Linked DNA regions of Duganella zoogloeoides. The main gene of each other region encodes a partner of the protein of the gene in region 2 in a complex. Links are inferred from orthologs where the notes say so. Each region holds a gene or a part of one and is shown on either strand. Other genes may lie near its edges. The genes, in order: SR858_RS12975 and dnaN.

Region 1 (8,122 bases), 3.4 Mb from region 2 along the record:
GGCGTCGATGTGGGCGCTGATGCCGATATTGCGATAGCGCTCGATAGGGGTTTTGCGGGTCATCACAGCTCCTCGTACACAACTGGTTTGGGTAGTCTCAGGTGCGGCGCACACAGAATATTTCAAGCAGTAAAGTTGTTTCCAAATGTGCGACGTACCGAACAGCAATTAATATAGTCTCTGGACTAAACTGCAAGCTTACATCTCACCGGGAATATCTGCATGACTGTCCGACCGAAAACCGCCCTTTTCCTATCCTTTGGCATGGCCCCCGTCCTCGCTTTGGCCCAGGTAGCCGCCACCGACACACCCGAACTTGAATTGCGCATCGAACGTTGCTCGGTGCTGGGCGACGCCAGCGCGCGGCTGGCCTGCTACGACGGCCTGGCACGCAAGACGCCGGGCGGCCAGGTAGCCGCCGCGCCGGCCACCGGCGGCCCGGCCACCGAGGCGGAAAAAGTGGCGGCGGCGGATGCTCCTGCCCGTACCCAGCCCGACGCCCCGCCGCCCCCACCGGAAGCCGTCTTGCCGCCGAAAGTGGCCGAGCTGACCACCATCCCTGCCGAAGACAAGGTCTCGCGCATGGTGCAGTCGTGGGAGCTGGACCGGTCGGCCAAGCGCGGCGTGTTCAATTTCCGTCCGCACCGCGACAGCTACCTGCTGCTGGCCAATTACAGCAGCGGCAATAACGACCAGCCTTTCAAGGAATTTTCGCCCGACGGCCTCGAAGCGCAGCACGTGGAACTGATGTACCAGCTCAGCTTCAAGATGAAGATGCTCGAGCAGGCGTTCGGCTACCCGGTCGATCTGTGGTTCGGCTACACCCAGGAAAGCTTCTGGCAGGCGTACAACCGGTCGGAATCGAGCCCGTTCCGCGAAACCAATTACCAGCCCGAGCTGATGGTGACCACGCCGCTGGCGCTCAACCTCGGTGGCGTCGATGTGCGCTTCCTGACCCTGGGCATGGTGCACCAGTCCAACGGCCAGACCTCGACGCTGTCGCGCAGCTGGAACCGGATTTACGCCCAGATCGGCGCCGAAAAGGGTAACTTCGCGGTCAACTTCCGCCTGTGGAAGCGCCTCGACAATTCACGCTCGGACAACGACAACATCGACATTACCGACTACCTCGGCCACGGTGACGTCACTGCCAGCTACCGATGGGATGGCCACGAAATCTCGATGCTGGCGCGCCGCAACCTGCACACCAACCACGGCGCGCTGCAAGTGGGCTGGGCGTTCCCGGTGGCGGCCAACCTGAAAGGGTATGTGCAGGGCTTCAGCGGCTATGGCCAGAGCCTGATCGACTACAACTATGCACAGAAGTCGATCGGCGTCGGCGTGAAAGTGGATTTCTAAGTCGTCTCAACGGCGCGCGCCGCCACCGAGGATGCGCGCCGGCAGCATGACCACGGCGCGCAGCAGCTCGAACACGCCCTCGACGCCGATGCCGATCAGGCGAAACGGCAACGTCAGCAGCCAGCACAGCGGATAGAGCACCAGCGCCAGCAGCGCCAGCGGCCAGCACACCAGCAGCAGGAACAGCCATAATAAAAAACTGAACATATAAAAACTCCCGGATCACAATGGTGTCGATGCTGATACTGTAGTGACCGGGAGTTTTTGCTGCAACGATGGTGCGACCGGTTGCAGCCAGGCGGGGATCAGGCGGGGAAAAGGCAGGATGAACGGCGTGGCGGACCGGGGTGGTGGACCGGGGTGATGGACCGGGTCGTGGACCTATTGTTTGTGGACCTGTTGGTTGTGGACCTGTTATTGGCCGACGCAGATGATCTTGGTTACGTACTCGTGCGCATTCGGCTTTTTCCTGGCCGACCACGCAATCGCCTCGTTGGCCTGGTCGATGGTCAGCACCGACGCCTTGTCCTTCGACTTGATGAACGAGACGCCCTCGAAGGCGCCTTCCTTGCTGCGCATCACCTTGGCAAACACCGGGGGCTTGGTGTCGCCGTCGGCAATCTTGTTTTGCTGGACGAGGTAGCGCTGGTCGATCTGTTCCATCTTCTTCAACTTAAAAATATAAAAGCGGAAGTATACGCTGTTCCCGTCCAGTCCACAGCAGCAACTTAGGCGAAAGCCGGCGCGTGTGCCACGGATTGCGTGGCCGCCTCAAAAACCAGCTCGGCCTTGAGCGACGCCTGCAGCGACGGAATCGAACCGCCGGCGCGGTACTGGAAGCTCACTTCCAGCACATCGCCCGCGCGGGCCTTGACCGGCAGCGCCAACGGCAAGGTCATGTAGTGGTTGAGCCAGTCGATGGTGGTGGCGCGGTCCTGCACCACGGCCAGCACATTCTTGGTCACGAAACGCATGGCATTGATCTCGCCGGTGCGCTCGACTACGAACTTGCCCTGCCACGTATAGGTCAGCTGGTTGGGCTGGCTGAAGTCGATGATACTGTACACGGCCGGATGGGCCATTTCCACGGTGCCCGGGTACACCACCTGGGTTTCCTGGAACTGCACGATCGGCGCATAAAAGCCTTCGAAATCGTATTCCTGCTGCAGCGGCTGCACTGCCATGATTACCGCTTCGGGCAGGAACACCGGCAGCGGGCCGCCAAAGCGTTCCAGGTAGCGGCGCTTGAACGATTCGATCACTTCCACCTGTTTTTCGCGCAGCATGGCCACGTGGATCATTTCGCAGATCACCACGTCCACCGGTTCCGGCGGCAGGTATTCGAAGGCGTCGGCGTGAATGACTTCCACTTTTTCGCCATTGGGATTGAGCGCCAGCATCTTGCGCGCCTCGCGCACCATGTCCGGGTTGAATTCCACGCAATACACTTTGGCAGCCTTGGCTGCCGCAAACCACGACAGCACGCCGGTGCCGCCACCGAGCTCGAGGACCTTGGCGCCGGGCCGGACCGCGTAATCGATCGCCGATTTGAACCCGTGCATGCGGTTTTGGTCCATCAACATATTGTGATGGTAGTGGACTGGAATGAATTGCCCCAGATAGCAGCTTTCGATCTCGCGTTCGTTCAGCATGGATGTCCTCGATTTCCTTCTATTAACAAACTATGAATCGCACTGTCCCTGGATGCAATGCGGATAGGCTCATTATCAAGAATTTCGCTTCGGCATGATGTTACGAGATGGACAGGAATTACCCGCCAATTCTCGATCTATCGGTATGATTCCAGCTAAATTACCTTTTAGTCACTATTGTCGGCACTTTCACCGTATACTGGGTGTTGCTTTCAAGGAGATAGTCATGTCGGTGCAGCAACGCAACAACGTCCATTGTCACGGCGATGGGGAACACACGATCATGTTCGTCCATGGCTATGGTTGCGACCAGACCATGTGGCGTTTCATCCACCCGGCATACAGCCGGCGCTACAAGATCATCCTGCTGGACCTGACCGGCCACGGTGGCTCCGACCTGTCCGCCTACGACCGCAATAAATACGCCGACCTGTACGGCCATGCCGAAGACATGCTTGAGATTATCGAACTCTATGCGAAAGGCAAGGTGATTTTTGTCGGGCACTCGGTGAGCGCCATGATCGGCCTGCTGGCCTCGATACAGCGCCCCGAGCGTTTCGCCGCGCAGGTGATGGTGGGGCCGTCACCCTGCTACATCAACGATGGCGATTACGTCGGGGGTTTCAATGCGGAAGACATCCAACAACTGCTCAAGCTGATCGACGACAATTATTTGGCCTGGGTCCGGCACATGGCGCCAGCCATCATGGGCGCGCCAAACCAGCCGCAGCTCACGCGCGAACTGCTCACGCGCCTCGAGCATAACGATCCCGAGATCGCCCGCCATTTCGCCCGCGTGACGTTTACCGCCGACCACCGTGCGGACCTGGTCAAGTCGACCATTCCGTCACTGGTCCTGCAATGCAGCGACGATCTGGTGGCGCCGCGCGAGGTGGGCGACTACCTGCGCGACCACCTGCCGCTCTCGACCGTAAAGGTGATCAGCAACGTGGGCCATTGCCCGCATTTGAGCGCCCCCGAGGACAGCTCGAACTATATCGACGCCTTCCTCGACGACATCGGCTATTGAGGTTTGATGCCCTTGGCCGCCAGGTGGGCGTCGATGGCCTTGGCGATCCACGGCTTGTCGGCCTTGCGCGCGAAGTCCGAAGCCGTCAGGTGAAAGCCGCCATCCTTGAGGGTCGCATTGGCCCCGCGTACGAGCAGCACCTTGACCGCGTCTTCCTGCCCTTCGCGTGCGGCCATCATCAGCGGCGTCATGCCTGAAGGCGACTCGGCATCGATCTGCGCCTTGTGGTCGAGCAGCAAGTTGGTGATCTCGGCGCTGCCGCCCGCCGCCGCGTAGTGCAAGGCGGTCCAGCCGGACTGGTTGACCTTGGCGCCGCGCCGTAGCAGGTCGATCACCAGTGGCTGGTTCTTGCGGTACGCAGCCATCATCAGGGCCGTGTTGCCGTTCGGCGCTTTCGCTTCGAGGTCGATGCCCTTCTGGTCCATCAAGACCGTGGCGGCGGCGTTGGCGTCGTTGCGGATGGCAACGATCAGCGCCGTTTCGCCGCCCAGGTCGCGTGCATTGGGATTGACGCCGGCCGCCAGCGACTTTTTCACGCTGTTGGCGCGGTCCTGCTCCACCGCGCGGAACAGGTCCACCTCGCCAGGCGGCAATGCTGCTGCCAGCGCCGGTCCGGACAACATCAAGGCAACGCTGGCCAACAGCCAGTGACGGCGTTTCATCAGGCGGCCTCTTTGACGTTGAACAGTTTGAAGAAATTGGCCGACGTCTGCGCTGCAACCTCTTCCACCGGGATACCTTTGAGCCTGGCGATGTACTCGCCCACGTGGGCGACATAGCCCGGCTCGTTGGTGCGGCCGCGGAACGGCACCGGCGCCAGGTACGGCGAATCGGTCTCGATCAGCATGCGTTCGAGCGGCACCTCCAAAGCCACGGCCTGCAACTCCTTGGCGCTTTTAAATGTGACGATGCCCGAGAACGAGATATAAAAGCCCAGTTCGATGGCGGCGCGCGCCACTTCCAGCGATTCGGTAAAGCAGTGCATCACGCCGGCGACGCCGCCGGCCTCCGGTGCGGCGCCTTCCTCGCGCAGGATGCGGATGGTGTCTTCACTGGCGCTGCGGGTGTGGATGATCAGCGGCTTGCGGGTAATGCGCGACGCCCGGATGTGGGTGCGAAAGCGCTCGCGCTGCCATTCCAGGTCGCCTTCCAGGCGGTAATAGTCGAGGCCGGTCTCGCCGATGGCAATGATCTTCGGATCGTCGGCCAGCGCGACCAGTTGTTCGACGGTGGGTTCGGGCGTGTCCTCGTAGTCCGGATGCACGCCCACCGACGCATAGATGTGCGGATACTGGTGGGCCAGCGCCAGCACCTGCGGAAAGTCCGGCAGGTCCACCGACACGCACAAGGCGTGGGTGACGCCGTTGTCGGCCATCTTGGCCAGGATCTCGGGCATGCGAGCAGCCAGCTCGGGGAAATTGATGTGGCAGTGGGAATCGATATACATGGTGCGATTGTACCGCGAGCAGCGTTACAAGGTGTGCGTGGCGCGGGCCGAGCGCAGCGCCGGCCCCAGGATATCCTCGATGCGCTGGCGCAGCTTCTGGCCGCCTTCGTCATCCGGGAAGTGGATGCCCACGCCCTGCGCCTTGTCGTGGTGGGCACCCGCCGGCGTGATCCAGGCCACCCGGCCCGCTACCTGGTATTTTTCGGGCTCGTCCATCAGGGTCAGCGCCAGGAACAGCTCGTCGCCGAGCTTGTACGGCTGCTTGGTGGCGAGGAACAGGCCGCCGTGCTTGAGGAACGGCATGTACGCGGCATACAGCGCCGCCTTCTCGCGGATCGCCAGCGACAGCACCGTCGGCCGGCCGGGCAAGCCCGGGGCGGCGGTGGAATCGAAGTGGCTGTCAGCGGGCATGGTCGATCTCTCAGTGGCTGCAGGCGGCGGTATAGTCGAGCAACATATCCTCCAAAAACAGCTTCGGCGACAGCGGGTGGTCCGACGTGGCGCGGCGGTCGTTGACGCCCTTGATCACCGCCAGCAGCCGGCTGATGTGAATTTTATCGGCCAGGCTGCCCAATTCGCGCTGATAGCGTGGATAGTAACGCACGTTGCCCGCCAGCTTGAGCGCACACACATCATACAGCCACCGCTGCAACCATGACACCTGCGCCGTGAGCGGCACTTTTTGCAGCTTGTCGGCCACTTTCAGGGCGCCTTCCACGCTGGGGCGGGCCAGCAGTTGCAGCAGGGTTTCCAGGTCGTCGCGGTTGCCTGATTCGGCCTGGGCCAAGGCCGCCAGCGGCGCCCCGCCCTGCTCGCGCAGCCAGCTGTCGGCGTCCGCGACGTTTTGCTGCTTGAGCCAGGCCAGCGCCTGGTCGTGCGACGGCATCGGCATGGCAAATTTGCGGCAGCGCGACAGGATGGTGGGCAGCAGGCGATCGAGACTGTTGGATGCCAGCAGGAACACGGTGCCCGCTGGCGGTTCCTCCAGGGTTTTCAGCAAGGCGTTGGACGCCGGCATATTCAGCGCCTCGGCCGGATACAGCACCACCACGCGCAGGCCGGCGCGGTGGGTGGAAACATTCATGAAATCGGCCAGGTTGCGGATCTGCTCGATCTTGATTTCTTTCGATGGCGTCTTGGTGGACTTGGCCGCCTTTTTGCCGCCATCGCCCTCCCCTTCCTCGCCCTCGGGCGGCTCGTCTTCGAGCGCTTCAGGCCGCACGCGGCGGTAATCGGGGTGATTGTGCTGGGCGAACCAGCCGCATGACGCGCACTGGCCACAGGCATGACCGTCGGCGCGCACGGCCTCGCACAGCAGCCCCTGGGCGAAGCGCTCGATAAAGTCGGCCTTGCCGATGCCGGCCGCGCCATGGAACAGGATCGCGTGCGGCAGGCGCTGGCGCAACTGCTGCAATTGTTGCCAGGATTCTTGCTGCCAGGGATAAATGGAATCGCTCATTCTTGGTATTGTGTTTTAAATCATGCGCATAAGCAAAGTAAAGATACTCCGCGCGGGTGAGCGATTGTACGCCACCGGGCGCCGTTTGCTTACTTTCTCTTTCTTACTTTCTCATGGGCAAAATGGTGTTCTATGCATCGATTCCGGCATCCACCGCCCAGCGCCTTACGGCCAGTTTCCACGACGCCCTGCCGCCGATCGATATCGACCAGGCGCCGCTGGTGTCGGAGGGCAGGGCTTTGCAGGCGATGCAGAAGCGACTGTCCGACATCGCCTCGCTTGGGTCGCAAGTGCGGGTGGGGCCGGCCGGTCAAACAACTGGTGCGCGACAAGCTGGTGTGGGTGGCCCTTTTCGAGCATAGCGGTTTCTTCAAATGGTTTGCCGACGGCGGCACGCCCGGCTACCTGACCGTCCACGCGCACGATCGGCGGACGTGCAACTGGTGATGGAACTCAATGGCAAGCCGCTCGGGCTGCGCTACCTGCTGTCAGCCTATTTCGGTGACCACGTCGAGCGCCACGCCTACCTGTCGGGCCGGGCCACGGTGGGCCTGATCGATTTCGAGCCGGAAATCGATGATGACGGCGTGCCATATTTCGTCGGCACCACGTACGAGCACAAGGTGGGCTTCTCCGGCAGCGAATCGACCGGCATCGTCACCGTCAATGCTGTCACTGGCGCCGTGGTGCGCTACAAGCCTATCGCTAAGCCCTGTTCTACAACTGTCATATTCAACCTAACCGTACAGGCAATCGCTGCTCATTCGACATTGTCAGCTGAAATGTACTACCCGGCGCGGCGGGACACCAGCCCAGAGCCAAGGCTCTCCGTACAGCCCTCTCAACGATAGCGGGGGAAACAATGCTAGCTTCAGCACACATCCAATTGTCTGGACGTGCCGAATCCAGACAAACCAGCAGGGTCGTTCGAGCTCCGTGCTCCAATTCAACGGCAAAGCTCATATTTTGTTGCGCTAATGCTTGGGAGTACGTCGGACGCGGCCTTACCATCCACCGATATGCCGTGGAATCTATAACAATCCGACGACTTCCTTTTTGCGGGATTGACACGATATTATTTCCTCTGCATGCTCATTGTGGGATGCTGCCCACAGGCCCAATAAGGCTTTTTAAGGCGCTCCTAATCCAGCAAAATATCCAGCATCCGCTTCGGA
Region 2 (8,141 bases):
AGTCTGCGCCAGCATCGAAAGAGTTTTTAACTAGCTCGAAGATCGCTACTTCATCATCCGTGATGAGCTCTCGGCCAAGCACACGCTTGAGGCCGGTGCTGACATCAAAGTGCAAATTATTTTGAGTAGCCAAATTCGTCTTCCTTTCATTTGACCAAGATAACTACCTGCGTGGCGTTTTTTTGAATCATTTATGGATTGTAACTTCACTCTGTCAGCGTGGGTAAGATTTACCAATGGCAAGGCACCCAAAATCTTGCTTCACAGGTTGATTCGATGCGTCAACAATGCACCAGTAGCCGTAAAAGGGCCAAGATCGTAACGCGCCACATCTGGCAGCACTACAAGGATTGATCGACACCAATCGCCTCACTGCTAAAGGACAAGCTATACTGACGACGCAAAGAAACGGTAGAGCGCAACTTCGCCGATGCCAAACAGCGGCATGGACATCGCTATGTGCTCTATCGTGGAGCCGCCAAAGTGCAAGTCCAGGCACTATTGGCCTCCGCTTATCAGAACATGAAAAAATTGCCATCTACTCGAAAAGGCATCCTTCTTTATGCTTTTTAACGCTGCAGGTTGCCGAGCCTGCGGCAATGGTGGTACTGCTCGTCTTTATGAACGGTCTGATGTGGCGGATTCATCTGCGACGATGATCCTCAAATGTTGTAGGCAACACGATTCAGAAAAACAAAAACCCCGGTCTTCGCGGAAGAACGGGGTTTGTCATCAGTCTGAAAGGCGCTCAACAGAGCGCCTTCAATGCCACAGCTTTGCGGTACTTACACGTCAATATTCCCCGCCCTTAACGCATTATTCTCAATAAACGCCCGGCGCGGCTCCACATCATCCCCCATCAGCGTGGTGAAAATCTGGTCCGCAGCAATCGCATCCTCGATCTGCACCTTCAACAACCGGCGCACGGTCGGGTCCATCGTGGTTTCCCACAGCTGATCCGGGTTCATCTCGCCCAGACCTTTATAGCGCTGCTTGGATACCACGCGCTCGGCCTCGTCACGCAGCCAGCCCATGGCCTGGTGGAAGTCGGTCACGGCCGATTCCTTGGTGCGCTCGCCTTCGCCGCGGCGCACGTACGCGCCTTCGCCCAGCAGGCCGGTGAAGGTGGCGGCGGCGTCGGCCAGTACGCGGTAGTCGGCGCTCTGGACGAAGTCGGCGTCGATGGCGCTGACTTTGACGTTACCGTGGTGCATTCGTTCGATCCACAGCATGTGCTTCTCGGACAGTTCGTCCGAGCGCACCGAGACCTTGATCGCGATGTCGTTGATGTTGTCCTGCAGCGCACGGGCCGAGACTTCGGCCAGTTCCAGCGTGTCCAGGTTCAGCGTGACGCCGGTCATGATGGCGGTCAGCGCGGCGCGGTCGATCACGCGCGTCAGGCGCGTCATGATGACGTTGGCCAGGTTGAACTGGCGTACCAGTTCAGCCAGCGGCTCGCCGACGATCGGGTTGGCGCCTTCGCGCGGGGTGAGGGCGGCGGTGTTCAGGGCCACGTTCATCATGTACGTCGCTTCTTCGGCGTCGTCTTTCAGGTAGCGCTCGTCGCGGCCGGCTTTGACCTTGTACAGCGGCGGTTGCGCGATGTAGATGTGGCCGCGTTCGACCAGTTGCGGCATCTGGCGGTAGAACAGCGTCAGCAGCAGGGTGCGGATGTGGGCGCCGTCGACGTCCGCATCGGTCATGATGATGATGCGGTGGTAGCGCAGTTTTTCGACGTTGAATTCGTCCGGGCCGATCGAGGTGCCCAGCGTGGCGATCAGGGTGGTGATCTGCTCGGAGGACAACATTTTTTCGAAGCGCGCTTTTTCCACGTTCAGCACCTTGCCGCGCAGCGGCAAAATGGCCTGGAACTTGCGGTCGCGGCCCTGCTTGGCCGAGCCGCCTGCGGAGTCACCCTCGACGATGTACAGTTCGGACAGGGCCGGGTCTTTTTCCTGGCAGTCGGCCAGCTTGGCCGACAGGCCCAGGCCGTCCATCACGCCCTTGCGGCGGGTGAGGTCGCGGGCCTTGCGGGCCGCTTCGCGCGCGCGTGCCGCTTCCACGATCTTGCCGCAGATAATCTTGGCGTCGTTCGGTTTTTCCTGCAGGTAGTCGGCCAGGGTTTTGGCGACGATTTCTTCGACCGGGCCGCGCACTTCGGACGACACCAGCTTGTCCTTGGTTTGCGATGAGAATTTCGGCTCGGGCACTTTCACGGACAGCACGCAGGTCAAGCCTTCGCGCATGTCGTCGCCGGAGATTTCCACTTTCGCCTTTTTGGCGAACTCGTGTTCTTCGATGTACTTGTTGATGACGCGGGTCATCGCCGCGCGCAGGCCGGTCAGGTGGGTGCCGCCGTCGCGCTGCGGAATGTTATTGGTGAAGCACAGTACCTGTTCATTGTATGCATCGTTCCACTGCATCGACACGTCCACCGAGATATTGGTGTTCTGGTCCGACATGCGCTCGCCGGTGGCCTGGAACACGGTCGGGTGCAGCACGGTCTTGGCCTTGTTGATGTATTCCACGAAGCCACGGGTGCCGCCTTCGAAGGCGAAAATGTCTTCCTTACCGGTGCGCTGGTCGGAGAGGCGGATGTTGACGCCGTTATTGAGGAACGACAGCTCGCGGATACGCTTGGCCAGGATTTCGTAGTGGAATTCCACGTTGCCGAAAATGGTTTCGTCGGCCCAGAAGTGGACGTCGGTACCGCGCTTGTCGGTATCGCCGATGACTTTAATCGGCGATACGGCAAAGCCGTCGCGCATTTCCAGTTCGCGGTCCACCGGCACGCCACGGGCAAATTCCATGAAGTGGACTTTGCCGTCGCGGCGGATGGTCAGTTTCAGGGTTTTCGACAGCGCGTTCACGCACGATACGCCCACGCCGTGCAGACCGCCCGAAACTTTATACGAGTTCTGGTCGAACTTGCCGCCGGCGTGCAGTTCGGTCATGACGATTTCGGCCGCCGAACGCTTCGGATCGTGCTTGTCGTCCATTTTCAGGCCGGTCGGTACGCCGCGGCCGTTGTCGGTGATCGAGATCGAGTTGTCCGCGTGGATGGTCACGTGGATCTCGGTGCAGTAGCCGGCCAGCGATTCGTCGATCGAGTTGTCCAGCACTTCGAATACCAGGTGGTGCAGGCCGGTGCCGTCCGAGGTGTCGCCGATGTACATGCCGGGACGCTTGCGGACCGCTTCCAGGCCTTCGAGGATCTGGATGGAGGCGGCGCCGTATTCTTCGACTTTGGCCGGTACTGGTGCTGGAATCTCTTCTGGAATAGCGGACATTGACTGCTTTCTCTATGTAACGTGTTACTGGGCTGCGGTGTCATTCCCGCTTGCGCGGGAATGACGTTGGTGATGGCGCGGTGTTGGCCGCGCATCGGCCTTGATTGCGTTGAAACCTAGATACGCATCGGCATGACAACGTATTTAAAATCGGTGTTGTCGGGGATCGAGATCAGCGCCGACGAGTTCGAATCACCGAGGGCGACGTTGATCTGGTCGCACTTCAGGTTGTTCAGCACGTCCAGCAGGTAAGTAACGTTGAAACCGATATCGACACTGTCGCCGCCGTAGTCGATTTCCAGTTCTTCCACTGCTTCTTCCTGGTCGGCATTGGTGGAGCTGATCTTCATCACACCCGGGCTGATGATGCAGCGCACGCCCTTGAATTTATCGCTGGTCATGATGGCGGCGCGCTGCAGCGAGCGCAGCAGCTCATCGCGGCCGATCGTGAATTCGTTGGTGTAACCCTTCGGGATCACGCGCGTGTAGTCCGGGAACTTGCCTTCCACCAGCTTGGAGATCAGCTCGATGTCGGCAAAGGTCAGCTTGACCTGGTTGCCGGCGATGTCGAGCTGGACGGTTTCGTCGTTCTCTTCCAGCAGGCGCTGCAGTTCGATAATGGTCTTGCGCGGAATGATCACTTCCTGGCGCGCGAAGGTCTGCTCGGTGGCGACCTGGCAGAAGGCCAGGCGGTGACCGTCGGTAGCGACCGCAATCACGTTGTTGCCATCGAGGACCAGCAGCAGGCCGTTCAGGTAGTAACGGATGTCTTGCTGGGCCATCGAGAAGTGCACCATGTTAAACAGGTGCTTCAGGGTTTTTTGCGGCAGGGTCACATTGGCGCTGTAGGTCTCGGCCTGTTGCACGGTCGGGAACTCTTCGGCAGCCAGGGTTTGCAGGGCGAAGCGCGATTTACCGCTCTGTACCGTCAGGCGCTTGTTCAGCAAGGTCATCGTGACGTCGCCGGACTCGGGCAGGGCGCGCAGGATGTCGAGCAGCTTGCGGGCAGCCACGGTGGTACCAGCCACTTCAGCGCCGGAACCGATGGCGGCATTGGTGGTGATTTGTACTTCCGTGTCGGTGGACAGGAAGGAAACGTTCTCGCCGTCTTTGCGGATGAGGATATTGGCCAGAATCGGCATAGTGTGCCGACGCTCGACAATACCACTCACGATCTGCAGTGGCCGGAGAAGCGTGTCTCGGGTGGTTTTGACCAATTGCATAGATTATCCTCAGTAGTAAAGATGTAATTTTTTATAAGGTTGGCAGTGCGCCGGTTGCTGGAATCATAATGGCAAACCGGTCGCTCCGCTACTCTGTCGGCATCAGCCTTTCAAGGTCTGCTCGAGCACGTGCAGCTCGTGGTTGCATTCCGGGTTCTTGGTGCGGTCCAGCGCGATTTTGCGCACCGCGTGCAGCACGGTGGTGTGGTCGCGGCCGCCGAACAGTTCGCCAATTTCCGGCAAGCTTTTTTGCGTCAGTTCCTTGGCCAGGTACATGGCGATCTGGCGCGGCCGGGCGATGTTGGCCGGACGGCGCTTCGAATACATGTCCGCGACCTTGATGTTGAAGAAGTCGGCCACGGTCTTCTGGATGTTTTCCACCGAAATCTGGCGGTTCTGCACCGACAGCAAGTCTTTCAGCGCTTCCTTCACCACGTCGATGGTGATGTCCTTGCCGTGGAAACGCGAGTACGCCAGGATCTTGCGCAGTGCGCCTTCGAGCTCGCGCACATTCGAGCGCAGGTGCTTGGCGACAAAAAACGCCACGTCGTCCGAGAAGGTCACGCCTTCCTGTTTTGCCTTCTTCAACAGAATCGCCACCCGCATTTCCAGCTCCGGCGGCTCGATCGCCACCGTCAGGCCGGAATCGAAACGCGAAATCAGGCGGTCGTCCATGCCCGTGATTTCTTTCGGGTACGTGTCGGACGTGATGATGATCTGCTTCTTGGCTGCGATCAGCGCTTCGAACGCGTAGAAGAATTCTTCCTGCGTGCGGCTTTTGCCGCCGAAGAATTGAATATCATCGATCAAAAGCATGTCCAGCGAGTGGTAGTAATGCTTGAAGTCGTCGAAACCCTTGCGTTGGTAAGCGGTCACTACGTCGCGAACATACTGTTCTGCGTGGATGTAGCGGATCTTCGCTCCGGGCTGGTCGGCCATCACCTGGTTGCCGATGGCGTGAATCAAGTGGGTTTTACCGAGGCCCACGCCGCCGTAGAAGAACAGCGGGTTGTATGACACACCCGGGTTGTTGGCCACCTGGATCGCTGCTGCGCGCGCCAGCTGGTTGGCCTTACCGGTCACAAAACTGTCGAACGTCAGATCGGTGTTGATGCGGCTTTGCTCGCGGCGCGGCGGGGCGCTGGCCGGCAATTCCGGCACCGATGGCACCGGGTCGTGCAGGGACGAGCCTGAGGCCGTGGCCATGCGCGAGCCGCCGGTGGGCACGCCGCCGTTGTGATCGGGCACGGGCGCGACCGTGGTCGCGGCTTTTTTCGGTGCGGACAGGCGCGGATCGAGGATGAATTGCACCTCGGTCGGTTGCTCCCAGTACTGGCAGGCCAGCGCGGTGATGCGGCTGGCGAACTGGGTTTTCACCCAGTCGAGCTTGAACCGGTTGGGCGCGGCCACGCGCAACTTTCCCGCCTCGTAATCGATGGGGATGAGCGGCTTGATCCAGGCACTGAATTGTTGCGGCGTCAGCTCCAGCTCTAGCTGGGCGGAGCAGGTCTGCCAGAAATTTTCCATGAAATCGACTGTCGTTTCTTACTGTATGCAGCGTGTGTGCAGTAAGAGCGTCGTAACAAAAACAACGGTGATTTCTTACTGCGTATTCTGCGGATAAAGGTGTGGGCAACTTCGAAGTTTTTCACACGTAACGCGCTATTCTACTCTCGTCCGCACAAGTTATCCACAGGCGCGACGCGTTTTTTCGCGTTTCCGGCATGGTCGGCGCGGCCAAAGTCCGCCGTCAGTTGTTGACAAGGGGGATCAAAATGCTGATAATTCAGGGTTCCCCGCCCGTATTCCGTGTTTATTCACTTGAACGTCAATATGGAGTAAGCGTGGATTATTGCGGGCGATGAGATGGACCCAGCTTGTGCCGTAGCGTTGGCATGGGTGCGCGAAGTGTCATTGGCACCAAAAACTGACGGGCTGTCATACCCGATTTTGCATTTTTTTCTGCTTTAAGCGAGACCAACATGAAACGTACTTACCAACCATCCGTTGTGCGCCGTAAGCGCACCCACGGCTTCCGCGCACGCATGGCTACCCGTGGCGGCCGCCAAGTGCTGAACGCGCGTCGCGCCAAAGGCCGCAAGCGTCTGGCTGTATAAGCCAGCTGCTTGTTAGCTGATCGCGTGGAAAGCTGTATTTCAAGCGGCTCGACAGGCGAAGGTTCACACGACTTCGCGCGCGTTCGGCGTATCGTTAAAACGGATGAATTTTCATCCGTTTTTCGTTTGCGCCCTACTCAAAAAAGCGCGCACTTCGTGCTCTACACCTGTCCGAACAACCTGCCGCATGCGCGGCTGGGCGTCGTGGCGGCCAAGCGCTTCGCGCCGCGCGCTGCCACCCGCAATACCATCAAGCGCATCACACGCGAGCTGTTCCGTACTACCGGTTTGCCCGCCATCGATTGCGTGGTGCGCCTGTCGCGTCCGGTCAATAGCAAGGATGGGCCGGCCACCACGGCCAAGCTCAAGGCCGAGCTGCGCGTGGAGTTGACGCGGCTGTTCGCGGCGCAAGCCCGGATCGGCCGGCCGCCGGCAGTGGCTGCTTCCGCGACACCGGCGTCGCCCGGTGCAGCGCAGGCCTTGCCTTCGGCAACGCCGCCCCCAGCTTAGCCCACCATGACCCGTCTGCTTCATTTCCTGCTGCGCGCTTACCAGTTGGCCATCAGTCCACTGCTGGGGCCGCGTTGCCGCTTCTACCCGAGTTGCTCGAATTACGCGTTGGAAGCGCTGCAGATTCACGGCGCCGCCCGTGGCAGCCTGCTCGCTGCCAAACGGGTATGCCGCTGTCACCCCTGGAACGAGGGCGGCTTCGACCCGGTGCCGCCGGCCGACCCGACATCTTCTTCATCGACCGCTTGCGGTTGCAACCACTCCTGATAAGTACCTAATGGATATCAATAAACGTACCATTTTGTGGATCGTCTTCGCCGTGTCTCTGGTCGTTCTGTGGAACAACTGGATGGTGTCGACCGGCCAGCCGTCCATGTTCGCACCGCAACCGCCGGCCAAGACCGCGCCGGTTGCCGACGCCAAGAAATCCGAGTCTGCCGCCGCCGCTGCCAATGCTGCCGCCACCGCTGGCGCCGTGCCTGGCGCTGCCGCAGTCGACGGCGCCGCTGCGCCCTTCAAGAGCGAGCTCATCACCATCACCACCGACGTGGTCCGTGCCGACATCGACACCCAGGGCGGCGTGATCCGTCGCCTGGAACTGCTGAACTACAAAGAGAACAGCCATCCAGGCTGGTTCAACGGCTGCTTCGGCTGGTTCAAATGGTGCCAACCTGGCGACAACGGCAAGAACGTGGTGCTGTTCGACATCGATTCGAGCACCAACAAGACCTACCTGGGCCAGACCGGACTGATCAACGCCCCTGGCGCGCCTAACCACACCAGCCCGTTCGTTGCCAAGCCTGGCGCGCGCATGCTCAACGACGGCAACCAGGTGCAACTGGTGCTGGAATCGGAGTCGGGCGGCGTCAAGCTGACCAAGACCTTTACCTTCAAGCGCGGCGATTACGTCGTTGACGTGCGACACGACGTCACCAACACCGGTACCGCTCCTGTCAATCCGACCCTGTACATGCGCCTGGTCCACGACGGCAACAAGCCGG

The links.
Region 1: the proteins of dnaN (region 2) and SR858_RS12975 are in contact, whole or in part, in a cryo-EM structure (PDB 8GIZ), measured with the Escherichia coli proteins. The link is inferred for Duganella zoogloeoides from one-to-one orthologs.

What each region holds. Positions count from the first base shown.
Region 1 is NZ_CP140152.1:2,927,195-2,935,316, forward strand. What follows is about bases 4,929-7,708. They hold SR858_RS12975 (DNA polymerase III subunit delta'), read right to left. Parts: upstream 6,948-7,708; coding sequence 5,910-6,947; downstream 4,929-5,909. Other genes in these bases: SR858_RS12965 (TatD family hydrolase), read right to left, coding at 4,929-5,488; SR858_RS12970 (PilZ domain-containing protein), read right to left, coding at 5,513-5,899; SR858_RS12980 (hypothetical protein), read left to right, coding at 7,227-7,394; SR858_RS12985 (hypothetical protein), read left to right, coding at 7,394-7,708. In the rest of the region: fusA (elongation factor G), read right to left, coding at 1-63; SR858_RS12935 (phospholipase A), read left to right, coding at 265-1,359; SR858_RS12940 (hypothetical protein), read right to left, coding at 1,366-1,566; SR858_RS12945 (hypothetical protein), read right to left, coding at 1,774-2,022; SR858_RS12950 (methyltransferase domain-containing protein), read right to left, coding at 2,088-3,011; SR858_RS12955 (alpha/beta fold hydrolase), read left to right, coding at 3,238-4,041; SR858_RS12960 (ankyrin repeat domain-containing protein), read right to left, coding at 4,035-4,703; more of SR858_RS12965, read right to left, coding at 4,703-4,928; more of SR858_RS12985, read left to right, coding at 7,709-7,798; SR858_RS12990 (AAA family ATPase), read right to left, coding at 8,089-8,122. UniProt on the Escherichia coli protein: Part of the beta sliding clamp loading complex, which hydrolyzes ATP to load the beta clamp onto primed DNA to form the DNA replication pre-initiation complex.
Region 2 is NZ_CP140152.1:6,284,677-6,292,817, forward strand. The notes cover bases 2,461-5,259. They hold dnaN (DNA polymerase III subunit beta), read right to left. Parts: upstream 4,514-5,259; coding sequence 3,407-4,513; downstream 2,461-3,406. Other genes in these bases: gyrB (DNA topoisomerase (ATP-hydrolyzing) subunit B), read right to left, coding at 2,461-3,290; dnaA (chromosomal replication initiator protein DnaA), read right to left, coding at 4,616-5,259. Also shown: SR858_RS27525 (sensor histidine kinase), read right to left, coding at 1-133; more of gyrB, read right to left, coding at 786-2,460; more of dnaA, read right to left, coding at 5,260-6,040; rpmH (50S ribosomal protein L34), read left to right, coding at 6,496-6,630; rnpA (ribonuclease P protein component), read left to right, coding at 6,667-7,140; membrane protein insertion efficiency factor YidD, read left to right, coding at 7,147-7,407; membrane protein insertase YidC, read left to right, coding at 7,418-8,141. UniProt on the Escherichia coli protein: Confers DNA tethering and processivity to DNA polymerases and other proteins. Acts as a clamp, forming a ring around DNA (a reaction catalyzed by the clamp-loading complex) which diffuses in an ATP-independent manner freely and bidirectionally along dsDNA.